DNA from 2 places in the Paenarthrobacter sp. MSM-2-10-13 genome. Region 1 is predicted to be linked to the other one. Evidence: riboswitches for the same ligand, from Rfam matches in the RefSeq annotation. Region 1 holds a riboswitch; the other holds the start of a gene.
The links. A riboswitch is a leader RNA that binds a small molecule or an ion and turns the genes downstream of it on or off. The one in region 1 is predicted to bind cyclic di-AMP.
Positions count from the first base shown of each region.

Region 2: linked by a shared signal. The riboswitch ahead of HAV21_RS10125 (M23 family metallopeptidase) and the one ahead of HAV21_RS20190 (hypothetical protein) in region 1 are both predicted to bind cyclic di-AMP.

Region 1 is NZ_JAAOXO010000014.1:86,351-92,664, reverse strand. Features, by position in the region: gene HAV21_RS20195 (glycosyltransferase) at 1-477, opposite strand, end outside; gene HAV21_RS20190 (hypothetical protein) at 688-1,551, opposite strand; cyclic di-AMP (ydaO/yuaA leader) riboswitch at 1,557-1,737, opposite strand; gene HAV21_RS20185 (HAMP domain-containing sensor histidine kinase) at 1,812-3,341, opposite strand; gene HAV21_RS20180 (response regulator transcription factor) at 3,363-4,103, opposite strand; gene HAV21_RS20175 (winged helix-turn-helix domain-containing protein) at 4,728-5,594, shown strand; gene HAV21_RS20170 (histidine phosphatase family protein) at 5,770-6,294, shown strand.
Region 2 is NZ_JAAOXO010000003.1:398,046-400,625, reverse strand. Features, by position in the region: gene serC (phosphoserine transaminase) at 1-207, opposite strand, end outside; gene HAV21_RS10130 (metal-dependent transcriptional regulator) at 501-1,196, shown strand; cyclic di-AMP (ydaO/yuaA leader) riboswitch at 1,378-1,619, shown strand; gene HAV21_RS10125 (M23 family metallopeptidase) at 1,624-2,460, shown strand.

The DNA of each region.
Region 1 (6,314 bases):
ACGGTGGTGGCTAAATGTCCCGTGCGAAGCCTTTGCCAGACGCGTGCCGACAGCGAGGTCTGAGTGGCCCGACATCAGCGGGGCCAGAAGAGGAGCCACGGCCGAAAGGTCGAAGGACAGGTCCAGGTCTATATAGGCAAGCAGCGGTGACGCGGAGGACAACCAGATCTTACGGAGGGAGTTTCCGCGGCCCCTTCGATCAAGACGGACCACCATAAGCTCGGGGAATTCCCTCGCCAGGCGTTCGGCGATCCGCAGGGTGCCGTCCGTGCTGGCGTTGTCCACCACAGTGATCCGGAAGGTGTGCGGAAGAGTGTCTGCAAGGTGCCCGTGTAGCCTGCGAACGTCTTCTTCCAGGCGGACTTCCTGGTTGAACACGGGTATGGCGATGTCCAGGACGGGAGCCAGCGCGGGTGTGCTGGCGGGAGGGCCTTGCACCGTCCTATGCAGTGCTGGCCGGGGAGCTGTGAGCGTCATATGTCCAGCATGCAACGGCCGATTATGTGGGCTTTAGGCGGAGGCTGTGACCGCGCTGTGAACCACGGGTGGCGCCTGTGAACCATGGGCAGCGCCTGTGAACCACGGGTGGCGCCTGTGAAACAGCAAAAGCCGCACCCGTTCCCGCCATCCGCTCCAGTGGGTACTGGGGCGGACGGCGGGAACGGGCGCGGCAATGAAGCGGTCTGGCTAGTACCAGTTGTTGGCCAAGTGGAAGCCCAGAGCGGCGGACGGGGATCCGTAGCGCTCCTTGATGTAGTTCAGGCCCCACTTGATCTGGGTCTGGTAGTTGGTCTGCCAGTCAGCACCAGCGGAGGCCATCTTGCCGGCCGGGAGGGACTGGACAATGCCATACGCGCCGCTGGAAGCGTTGGTGGCAGTTGTCCTCCAGTTGGATTCCTTCTCCCACAGGGTGTTCAGTGCGGTCATCTCAGCTGCGCTCCAGCCGTAGTTGCCCAGGATGCTGGCGGCGTAGGCCTTGGCGGCGGCGGGGTCGTCCACGGCTTTCGGGGCGGCTGCGGCAGCTGCAGCTTCCGCAGCGGCGGCGGCAGCAGCGGCGTCGGCGGCTTGCTTGGCTGCAGCGTCAGCGGCAGCCTTCTCAGCTGCGGCTTGGGCGGCAGCGGCGTCGGCGGCTTGCTTGGCTGCAGCGTCAGCGGCAGCCTTCTCAGCAGCGGCCTGGTCAGCGGCAGCCTTGTCGGCAGCGGCCTTCTCAGCAGCTGCCTTGTCCGCGGCAGCCCGGTCAGCTGCGCCCTTGGCGGCGGCAGCATCCAAGGAAGCGGAGATTTCAGCTGACTTGTTGGCGCTGACCTGGGCAGCAGCCTGGGTCCCGGCAACGCGGCTCGCCTCAGGGAGAGTCAACGCGGCGTTTGCGGCGGTTCCGAGCGATGCAACACCCAGTGCGGCTGCAACAACGCCGGCTACGACTGACATGCGGTGGCCGGACTTACCCTGGCGGGCAGCGTTCTTGAGGACGGACTGCGACTTGGTGAGCGGTGCGTTGTGTTCGTCGCGGTGACGCGCAGAAGGGCGCGTCTGATCGTTAAATTCAGACATGTTGTGTGACCTCTCAGCGCCTGCGGAGTTAGCTGTCGGGTTCGGATGAGGTCATCCGGCCGCGCGTCACGCTGCGGCTTCACCCCTAGGGCGGCACATTGCCAGGCCCGGAGACTGTGGGTCCCCCGTCTCTGCCTCAAAGAAGAACGGACTCCGGGAAGTGGCAGAGCTCGGCGCATCCCGGATGTGGGTCCTTGGGGAAACCCACCCTTTCGACGGTACAGGAGGTTTCTTCAGAAGTCACATTTAGGTAACAGAGATCACGACGCCGGTGAGTCGCCTTGCCGGCGTGCCTGACTTTCTCCGGTGCTTACCGTGGGAAGTCGCAGCGCGAACTCAGTGCGCCCGGGCCTGGACGTCACCTCCACGGTGCCACCATGGGCGGCAACAATCGAATCCACAATGGAAAGGCCCAGTCCCGAGGTGCCTTCAGAACCCGATCTCGCGGCATCAGCGCGGGCAAAACGGGAGAAGATCCGGCCTTGGAAATCGACCGGAATGCCCGGGCCGTTGTCCGTGACTGTTACCACTGCGCTGCCATCAGCAGAGAGCATGACGCCTGTCACCACGGTGGTGCCGGGATCGGTGTGTTTGCGCGCGTTGGACAGCAGGTTGGCAAGCACCTGGTGCAATTGCGTTACATCGCCGCGAACCGTCACAGGTTCATCGGGGAGCTGGAGGTGCCAGATGTGATCCGGCGCCATGACCTTCTCATCGCTGACGGTTTCGATCACCAACTGGGTCAGGTCAACGTCCTCGACTTTCACGGGCTGGCCCTCGTCCAGGCGCGCCAGCAGAAGAAGGTCCTCCACCAACGTGGTCATTCGCTCGGATTGGCTTTGGACCCTTGCCAGCGACTTGCGGCCATCGTCGGTGAAGGTCTCGGTCATCCTCAGCAACTCCGTGTAGCCTCGGATCGCGGTGAGCGGTGTGCGGAGTTCGTGTGAGGCATCAGCGACGAACTGACGCACCTTGGTTTCGCTTTCCTGCCGTGCTTCCAACGCACTGGCGACGTTCTCCAGCATCTGGTTCAGAGCATGGCCAACGCTTCCAACTTCCGTTCCGGGATGAGCGGCCGACGGCGGTACGCGTACCGCAAGTGCCACCTCCCCGGCGTCGAGGGGCAGGCGCGAAACCTTGGTGGCAACCTCGGAGAGCTGCTCAAGCGGCCGCATGGTCCGCCGGATGATTACTGTTCCGGCGAGGCCGATCAGTACCAATCCGCCCAACGAAACCAACACCATGGTCCACACCAGCGAGGCCTCGGCGCTTTGCTTGTCCGCCAAGGGCAGCCCCGTCACGATCACATCACCGTAGGTGTCCACTGCCACCAGCCGGTAGTCACCATTGGACAGGGATCGATCCACCGGCACGTTGTCCTTGGGGAGCGACAACAGGACCTGCTCATCGGCTGCGGAAAGTGAAACGCGGTTGCCTTGGGCGTCGATGAGCCCCGAACTCCTCACGGTTGAGCCGTCGATCCTCGCGTTGAGCGTTCCCGCGGCCTGGCCGCGCGCCTCCAGCGGGTCAGGCCTTCCGGAGGGGTTCGTGGGAAAGTTCGACGGCGGCCTGCCGAAGTCGGTCGCGCGGCTGGACGCTTGCTCCAATTGCCTATCGAGCTGCCTGTTGAAGACCATGTCCATGGACGCGTAGCTGACAATGCCCACGGCTCCGCAGATGGCCACCAGGAGCGCCATGGCCACCAGGACCAGGCGTGTCCGCAGGTGCCAGGTGGACGGGTTCAGCCAGCTGCGCTGTGGATTTCCGGGAATACGGGAGCTTTTGGCCACTCCTGACAGTGTGCTCAACGCTTAGTCCGCTGGCTTGATGACGTACCCGGCGCCACGGATGGTGTGGATCATGGGCGGATGGTTGGCTTCGATCTTCTTGCGTAGGTAGGAGATGTAGAGTTCCACGATGTTGGCCTGGCCACCGAAGTCGTAGTCCCACACCCGGTCCAGAATCTGGGCTTTGCTGACCACCCGTTTGGGGTTTTCCATGAGGTAGCGCAAAAGTTCAAACTGGGTGGCTGTGAGCGGGATGTCCTCGCCTGCCCGGGTGACTTCGCGGGTGTCCACGTTCAGCGTGAGATCTCCCACCACAAGCTCGGCAGTGTCCATGGCCGCCACCCCGGAACGCTGGACCAGACGGTGGAGGCGTAGGAGGACCTCTTCCATGCTGAAGGGCTTGGTGACGTAGTCGTCCCCTCCGGCGGCGAGCCCAACGATCCGATCCTGCACGGCGTCCTTGGCGGTGAGGAACAGTGCGGGAACTTCCGGGGCGAAGGTGCGGATGCGATTGAGGACCTCCACGCCGTCGAAGCCGGGCAGCATGACGTCCAGGACCAGCACGTCAGGGCGAAAGTCCTTGGCCAGCTTTACGGCCCCGGGTCCGTCCCCGGCCACGGCCACGGACCAGCCCGCCATTCGAAGTCCCATGCTCATGAGCTCGGCGAGGCTGGGTTCATCGTCCACCACAAGGGCGCGGATGGCGGAGCCGTCCGGATGGGAAAGTTGGGGAAGGTTGTTGGTCATGGAGTGCGAGGAGGCCATGGGACAACTCTCCGTTCTGCTGGTTAGCCAGCGCTTTGCCGGTCCTGTGAGGACGCTGTGAACCCAACACTAGCGAGAGAGCTGTTTCTACAGCTTGTAGCAGATTTTTTCGGGAAATTTGTTGAACTGCCATTTAGTGTGATTGGACAACAACTGTTTCAGATCGTGAGATTCCGCGGCATGCCCGTTCGCGGGAACCGACGCGTCATTCTGGCCCTGTTCACCGAAGAAAATTCACTTGATGGCGAATAATCCCTGTTGGGGTCGAATGAAATGCCATTCATTTATAGGCCCGGCTGAATTGTGATTTACGGCACAATAGACCTCAACGTCTCAAAATGTGGACGGTTCGACGCTTTGTTACTTGCGTGTTGCCATTGTTACGTTGCACACTTCCAATGTGAACAAGAACTCAACAGCACCTGCAGCCGCAGCAACCTGGCCCAGCGAACCCGCTGGCCATGATGACCGCTGTTGTCGAATGCAAGCCTAACTTTCCACCCCAAGAAGTTTCAGGCATTCGCCCCCTAGCCCAGCGTTGGGCGCCCCTCCCCAAACTCATTGCGGGGACAATCAGCATTCGAAGCCGCGATGACGGCTATTCACTTTTGAGGTAAGCACTCCATGTCAGTTGCATCTGGATACGTCCACATCTCCGTCCGTAACGCCAACAAGGCAGCGTCAAACGCAGGGCTTCGCCCCGGCTTCGGCAGCCGCCCCGGCTACTCTCCGGCTCCCCAAGGCGCCGGGCAGCAGGCCCCCGGCTATGTGCCCCAGGGCTACAACCCCAACTCCTACGGCCAGTTGCGCGCAGTCCCCACGGCCGAGCCGGCACCCATGACTGCACCCACTCCTGTGATTGCCCAGTCGGACAAACTCCGCCCCGTCGCCAACGACAACGTGGCCCGCGGATTTGTCCTGTACATGGGAATTGACGAAGAAACTGCTGCCGCTGCAGGAACATCCATCGCCAAGCTCGCCCAGGAAATCCGGGCCTACGCCCAGTCCCTCGTGACCGGCGCGGAAAGCTATGCCGCCGTCGCAGTGGCCCCCGCCGGGGCACCCGGGTCAGCCCTCGACGTCGTGCGTTCCACGTTCGGTGACCCCACTGTTGCCGCACGCCAGCGCACCGAAGCTGCCCGTCCGGCGCCGCAGCAGGAATCCCGTCCGTCCGGCGTGCTGATTGACCTCGCCCGCCGCGAAGTGCACCTGGATGGCGAATCGCTGAACCTGACGTTCAAGGAATTCGAACTCCTCAACTACCTCGTCGAAAACGGCACCCGCACCGTGGGCCGCGACGAACTGCTTGAGGGACTGTGGCGCAACGCCGAAGAGGTACCCAACGAGCGCACCATCGACGTCCACATCCGGCGTCTCCGCTCCAAGCTCGGCCGCCTCGCCAACACGGTCCGCACGGTCCGCGGCCAGGGCTACCGTTTCTACGAGCACCCCGAAGTTATTGTTTGGGCCGCTCCGGAATACTCGATCTAAGCACCACGCAGCCCAGGAGAGTACTGGCCTCGGCGGGCGCCGGCGCTGCGTGCGGTCCTGACCCTCATTGATCTGCCAACAGCCCTTGGTCAACCACATCAGGTTGACCAAGGGCTGTTCTTTTCCCAAAGAAGGTCAGGAAGCCACGGGGGCCTGCGGCGGATAGGGTTGGGTTATGAGTGACCATCACATTAAGCGCCTGGTGATCATGCGGCATGCCAAGGCTGATTGGCCTACCGGCGTGCCTGATCATGAGCGCCCCTTGGAGGAGCGCGGGCACCGGGAGGCTCCGCTGGCCGGCAAATGGTTGCTCCAGCAGGGCGTGGTGCCTGACTTCATTCTGTGCTCGTCAGCATTAAGAACCCGCCAGACCTGCACCTGGGTGTGCGACGAACTGGGCGACAAAGCACCGACGCCCAAACTTGAGGACGGCCTGTACTCCGCCTCGGCCAACCGCATGTTGACGGTCATCAACCACGTCCCGGACACTGTGACCACACTGATGGTGATCTCGCATATGCCTGGAGTCCAGGATCTGGCTATGCACTTGGCGTCGCGCGACTCTGACCACGACGCCTATATGGATGCCGCCACCAGGTACCCAACCAGTGCGTTGACGGTGATGGAAACGGAAAAATCGTGGGCTGAGCTGGACGGGCAGGACGCCCGGCTCACGCACTTCGCGGTTCCCCGCAAGTAGGTCCTGCGAAATAGCCGCTA
Region 2 (2,580 bases), on a different contig from region 1:
CGGAGCGCGGAAGAACTGGCTGAGTCCTTCACGGACCGAACCCACCAGGTTCTTGACCGGAGCCTGGCGGTGGGAGGTACCCAGGATGGTGGACGATGCTGCAGACAACGCCTCGATCTGTTCCGGGCGAACCTTGGACGGTCCAGCGCCGAAGCGTCCGTCCTTGGGCAGAAGGTCGGCGGGAATGGTGATGCTGTTGTCGCTCACGTGGCGCTCCAATGGGTGTCGGCTAGAGATGGGAGGTGGCATGGGGCATCAACTGCCCCTTCGACACCCCAATTCTGCCTGACACGGCCCGGCCTCAGGAACCTGCCACCGTCATAGTCCGCCACGTGGAATGCGGTCCCACCGAATGCGACCGGAATTATCCAGAGTAATTCCAAATAAGCTAGGCTGGGGGTTGGCGTTCAGGGGGCGGCGGTGCACACCGTCCGCCCTTGCCAGGGACGCGGTACGGTGGAGATTACGCAAGGAACTGCGTTCGAGGAGAGCTGAGCTGGATGACGGATCTGATCGATACCACTGAGATGTATCTTCGGACCATTTTGGAGCTTGAAGAAGAAAACATTGTGGCCCTGCGGGCCCGCATCGCCGAGCGCCTGCGGCACTCCGGCCCCACTGTTTCCCAGACCATCGGACGCATGGAGCGCGATGGCCTGGTGATTGTGTCCAACGACCGCCACCTGGAACTGACGGAAGCGGGCCGGAAGCGCGCCACCGAAGTCATGCGCAAGCACCGCCTCGCGGAGCGCCTGCTGGCCGACGTCATTGGGCTCGATTGGGCCTACGTCCATGATGAAGCGTGCCGCTGGGAGCACGTCATGAGCGAGCGTGTGGAGCGTCGGCTCTACGAGCTCTTGGAACACCCCACGGAGTCTCCCTACGGCAACCCCATCCCCGGACTTGAAGCGCTTGGCGGCCTTGCCAGCCAGCCCTTCCCTCGGCTGGATGTCAACCTGCTCCAGGCAATGGACGGATATGCCGCCGCTACCCGCGTGGTGGTCAGCCGCCTCGCGGAGCCCATCCAGGTTGAGCCGGAGCTCCTGACCCAATTGGACGAAGGCGGAATCCGTCCCGGCGCAAGTGTCTCGCTGGAGCGCGTCGGCGAGTACATCTCCGTCCGTGTTCCGGGCATCGAAGGCGCTTTGGAGCTGCCGCCCGAGGTGGCTGCGCACGTCTTCGTATCCCTCAACTGAGTGTCGCCGGCAGCGCCGTGTCAAACCTCACTTCTGTCACTTTTTAGCGCGCGTGACCTGCGGTTTTCCGAAAAAGATGATAAAGGCCTTCCGCGCTGAGTGCGTTCCTGTTGATAACGAATTTATTACCGAAGGCCTTAATCCCCTATAGTTATTTACTAGCGCTGATACCAAAGCGTTACCTGATCCGGAGCCGAGCTCTGCCAGCGGACCAGGTGTGTCACCCACCACTGGCAGAGGCGGGGGAACCACAAGCGGCTGTCTAAAGAAGCAGCCTTGGGGTGAAGTCCGCAGCAGAAGTGCCCACGTATACAAGTCCCTCTTGGGATACCTGTGTGCCGTGAGCGCCTCGCGCGGACCGGGTCTTTGTACTCTCTGACCCGAATCCGACAGCTAACTTCGCAGGCTTTTGAGAGAGGAACAGAGTTTGACATCGCAGAACGTCAGGGGTCGCCGCCGCGCGTCCGGCCCCGCTGCTGAGCTGCGGCCAGCCACCGTCGTCACGGAGATCCGGCCCCGCGCCACCGAGCGTCAAGTGCGCCGCCGTAAGAGCCCCCTGCGCCAGGTTGCCGACTTCGCCGCTGCCAGCGGCGTCGGGCAGAAGGCCGGTGTTGCGCTTGCCGCCACCGGGCTTGCCCTGACTGTCGGCCTGCCGGCCACCAGCCCGGTCATGGCCACCTCGGAATCGGGCCAGACCGAGTCCGCCCTCGCCGTCGCAGCCCCCGCGGGCAGCCAGCCCGAGGTTTCCGCGGCAGCGTCGGCAAAGATCGACTTCAGCCGAGCCGCAGTCGCCACTGCCGCTGACCCCGATGGGAAGTTGAAGCAACTGCTCAGCGCCCAGTCGGCCGGAAGCATCCAGCGCGCGTCATCCGTTGGCACCATGGCCAGCCCCCTTGACACACTTACCACGGCATCGCCCTTCGGCTACCGTGTCAGCCCCCTCACGGGCGGCGCCGGCGACTTCCACCGGGGCCAGGACTTCGTTGCCCAGTGCGGCACCGCTGTCCACGCAGCAGCAACCGGCAAGGTCACTTTCGCCGGATGGCACGAATATGGCGGAGGCAACCGTGTGGTTATCGACCACGGCAACGGCCTCGAGACCACGTACAACCACCTGTCGTCCTTCACCGTCCAGGTGGGACAAACCGTCAACCGTGGCGATACCGTCGCGCTGAGCGGCACCACGGGCGCTTCAACCGGCTGCCACCTCCACTTCGAGGTTCAGGTCAACGGTGAAGTAGTAGACCCCATGGGCTGGCTCTAACCAATCTGATGGTCGCCTCTCGCATGTGCGGGACATCCCGTGACCTGAATGTGACATTTGCGTTCAACTGTTGTAGCGTACAGAGCGCATCGGCTTTTTAGGGGGCCGGTGCACTTGAGT